DNA from 2 places in the Streptococcus hillyeri genome. Region 1 is predicted to be linked to the other one. Evidence: predicted binding sites of a transcription regulator. Region 1 holds the regulator's gene; the other holds the start of a gene.
The links. Region 1 encodes Rex, which represses fermentation and respiration genes when NADH is low (regulators of the CRP and FNR family bind a similar motif). Its sites were predicted from a motif close to TTGTGAANTANTTCACAA; they were not measured.
Positions count from the first base shown of each region.

Region 2: a site for Rex is predicted at 1,209-1,226, ahead of adhP (alcohol dehydrogenase AdhP). Genes of this name have one in related genera too.

Region 1 is NZ_CP163513.1:1,350,706-1,352,917, reverse strand. It holds gene radC (DNA repair protein RadC) at 1-108, shown strand, start outside; gene AB6M99_RS06465 (gamma-glutamyl-gamma-aminobutyrate hydrolase family protein) at 105-806, opposite strand; gene AB6M99_RS06460 (redox-sensing transcriptional repressor Rex) at 1,009-1,638, opposite strand; partial or broken gene AB6M99_RS06455 (transposase) at 2,109-2,212, opposite strand, start outside.
Region 2 is NZ_CP163513.1:70,420-72,631, forward strand. It holds gene adhE (bifunctional acetaldehyde-CoA/alcohol dehydrogenase) at 1-971, shown strand, start outside; gene adhP (alcohol dehydrogenase AdhP) at 1,277-2,212, shown strand, end outside.

The DNA of each region.
Region 1 (2,212 bases):
GATAAAATCAAGCGTTGTTGTGATGATTTAGGTGTCGTTTTTCTAGACCATCTTATTGTTGGTAGAAATACCTATTTCAGTTTTCGTGAGGAAACAGACAGTATTTAGAAGTGATTAACAAGGAAATCAAAGAGCTTCTTGCTGTGCTCTTTATCGCTATAAATCAATAATTCTGGGTGCCATTGAACCCCTATATAACGCATATTAGGATTAGTTGATTCAACAGCTTCAATAATGCCATCTTCTGGAGATCTAACAATAACTTTCAAATCAGGTGCTAAATCTTTGATCGCTTGACGGTGATAAGAATTAATCATCCCATTGTTATCATAGATATCCGAAAAGATGCTTTTGTCAACAACTTCCATAGATTGAGTCGTGATATCAGAATCCTCTGTTTGCCAGTGGTTTTTGATATTTTGATGGAGAGTTCCCCCTAATACTACATTCATCAGTTGCATGCCACGGCAGACTGCAAAAATAGGTTTACCTTGAGCAATAGCTTCTTTTATGAGAGCAATTTCAAATTCATCCCGTTCAAGGAGATAGTCATCCTCAGCATTTGGATCTTTTTCCTCATTATAAAAATCAGGAGTGACATTTTGCCCCCCAGTTAAAATGAGTTTATCAATCATTGTCACATACTGCTTAGCCATTTCAGGCTTATTGATTGGAAGGATTAAAGGCATTCCACCTGCTTCAATAATAGCATTTGGAAAACCTGATGGCACATAAGACCAAGGCAAGGTATCCATTTCGACTTGACGTTGATTGGCAGCGATACCGATAATAGGTTGTTTTGACATAACAATTTCCTTTCTCATCTTTTCACTCATTAAATCTACTCACTTTGCTTGGAGCTATTGCTATTTCATCTCGAATGAGTATTATACTTATCAAGTTTATCAAATAGAGACTGAAATAACGATAACTTATAAAAACAAGTAATCTGATAATATAAAAAAAGAACCGAGGAGTCAAGTCTTTCTCCTCAGTTTTTTAGTGGGGTTAATTATTCATAAAGTAAAGTAGGGTTTGAAGTTCACTCGTTAGGTCAACATATTGCACAATGACATCTTTAGGAACTTGTAAATTGACTGGTGAAAAGCTTAAAATACCTCGGATACCAGCTTCAACCAAGATATCAGCGACTTCCTGCGCTTTAGTCGAAGGAACCGTTAAAATAGCAGTTTCAATAGGTGTTTCAGCAAGGTGCTCTTTTAGGCTAGAGATGCCGTAAATGGGAATACCATCACTTGTCTTTGTACCGACTAATTCGTTATCATCGGTATCAAAAGCAAGAGCAATTTGCATTTTGTTACGGTCATGGAAGCGGTAGTGTAACAAGGCACGCCCGATATTTCCGACCCCAATCAACATAACATTTGTTGTCGAGTGATCACCTAGGAGTTCCGCAAAGAAATTCATCAATTTTTGTGTATCGTAACCAAACCCACGACGTCCGAGTTCACCAAAATAAGAAAAGTCACGACGAACAGTAGCAGGATCAATCCCCATCGCGTCCGCGATTTGTTGAGAACTAGCTTTGACAACGTTATCTGCATTTAGGCGTTTGAAAATACGATAGTATAAGGCAAGACGCTTAGCAGTAGCATTTGGAATATTTTTTTCTAACATATAATAGTCTCTTTCTAAAATAGTTGAGGATAATGCCCCTCTTTTTCATGCTTATGATACCTTTTATTATAATGAAACTTTGTGAAAAAATCAACAAAACAGTTTCTAAAAAGACAAAATAAATACTATTTTAAAAGGATATGTTATCCAATGTAATCCCAAATAGCTTGGATTGTAGCCATGATTGGATGAGTATGAAAGAGAAAGTGAATGGGAATAAGATGATTTTATAGGAGGTAGACTACCTATTGCTACACAAGCGTTTAACCTGAATTATTCACACCTTCTTCAAGATTCTCCAACATAACAAAAAATCCTTAGAACTGAGAACCACCCCTAATCATTTCTCTGAGGATTTTAACGTTTTATTATCGTTAAGACTCGGTGAAATAGGAGAACCAGTTCCTATTTTCTAAAAAAGGGCAGGCTTCCCCCTTGGTGCGCTCATCGATTTTAAAAAATAGGTCATCTTATCCGTCGAGTAACTGCCTTCCCGCCTGAACAACGACAGGTAATCGGAGATTCAAGTTGGAAATGCAATGAAATAGGCTCCTAAACTGCTCTTGATAAGCAT
Region 2 (2,212 bases), 950 kb from region 1:
GGTCACCAATGGACGCTGCCAAAGTGATGTGGCTCTTCTATGAACAACCAGAAGTGGACTTCCATGACTTGGTTCAAAAATTCATGGATATCCGTAAACGTGCCTTCAAATTCCCAGAACTTGGTAAGAAAACGAAATTTATCGCCATTCCAACAACTTCAGGTACAGGTTCAGAAGTGACACCATTTGCGGTTATTTCAGACAAAGCAAACAACCGTAAGTACCCAATTGCTGACTATTCATTGACACCTACAGTGGCAATTGTTGACCCGGCGCTTGTAATGACAGTTCCAGACTTTGTTGCGGCAGATACTGGTATGGACGTCTTGACACACGCAACGGAAGCTTATGTGTCACAGATGGCTAATGACTTTACAGATGGTCTTGCTCTACAAGCGATTAAGATTGTCTTTGATTATCTTGAAAAATCAGTAAAAGATGCTGATTTTGAGTCTCGTGAGAAAATGCATAATGCTTCAACAATGGCAGGTATGGCCTTTGCGAATGCCTTCCTTGGTATTTCACACTCAATGGCTCACAAAATTGGTGCGCGCTTCCATACGGTGCATGGTCGTACCAATGCTATCTTGTTGCCATATGTCATTCGTTACAATGGTACTCGCCCAGCTAAAACAGCGACATGGCCTAAGTACAACTACTACCGTGCGGATGAAAAATACCAAGACATTGCAAGAATGCTAGGTTTACCATCATCAACACCAGAAGAAGCTGTTGATGCCTATGCTAAAGCAGTTTATGATCTTGGATGTCGCCTCGGCATTAAGATGAACTTGCGTGACCAAGGTATTGATGAGAAAGAATTAAAAGAATACTCTCGTGAACTTGCACTTCTTGCCTACGAAGACCAATGTTCACCAGCTAACCCACGTCTTCCAATGGTTGACCACATGCAAGAAATCATTGAAGATGCTTACTATGGTTACGAAGAACGTCCAGGACGTCGTAAATAATAAGATTTTATGTTAAGCAAATGAGCGGCTGAAAGGCCGCTTTTTATAGTGTTTGGATGTTACTAGGGTAAATGGAATAAAAGATAGGTCAGTTCTAATCCCCTCTAAGACTTCCAGTTTTATCTGCATCATTTTGTTTTGGTGGGGATATGGCGTTGTCCAATAAATCTTTTAAGGAAATATATAACTGGTTAAATATATTTTCAGAAAAAACTTTGAAAATTACCTTGACATTTTTTGTGAAATGGCTTACAATTTATATGTAAACGATTTCAAAATCGAAAAAATATTATTTGGAGGCTTTTATGAAAGCAGTAGTAGTAAATCAAGCAAGCACAGGTGTTGAAGTTGTTGACCATGAACTTCCAAAAGTTGGTCATGGTGAAGCCCTAGTCAAGGTAGAGTATTGTGGTGTTTGTCACACAGACCTCCATGTGGCTCACGGTGATTTTGGTCAAGTACCAGGCCGCATTCTTGGTCACGAAGGTATCGGTATCGTGACAGAACTTGGTGAAGGGGTAACCTCTCTTCAAGTTGGTGACCGTGTCTCAATTGCTTGGTTCTTTGAAGGTTGTGGTCACTGTGAATATTGTACGACAGGTCGTGAAACACTTTGCCGTTCTGTAAAAAATGCTGGTTACTCAGTTGATGGTGGGATGAGTGAGTATGCTGTTGTGACAGCTGATTATGCGGTTAAAGTTCCAGAAGGACTTGATCCAGCGCAAGCTTCATCAATCACTTGTGCAGGTGTTACTACTTACAAAGCTATCAAAGAAGCTGGTGCGGCACCAGGTCAATGGATTGCTATCTATGGTGCTGGTGGTCTTGGAAACCTAGCTGTTCAATATGCGAAAAAAGTTTTCAACGCCCGTGTTGTAGCAGTTGATATCAATCAAGACAAACTTGAACTAGCAAAAGAAGTAGGTGCTGATTTAATCGTTAACGGTAAAGAAGTTGAAGATGTTGCAGCTTATATTCAAGAAAAAACGGGTGGTTGCCATGGTGTTGTTGTAACAGCAGTTTCTAAAGTAGCCTTTAACCAAGCTGTTGATAGTGTCCGTGCTGGTGGTACGGTTGTTGCTGTTGGATTGCCATCAGAATACATGGAGTTGTCAATCGTGAAAACAGTTCTTGATGGTATCAAGGTTGTTGGATCACTTGTGGGAACACGTAAAGATTTGGAAGAAGCTTTTGATTTTGGTGCGCAAGGTTTGGTGGTACCAGTAGTTGAAACTGTGCCA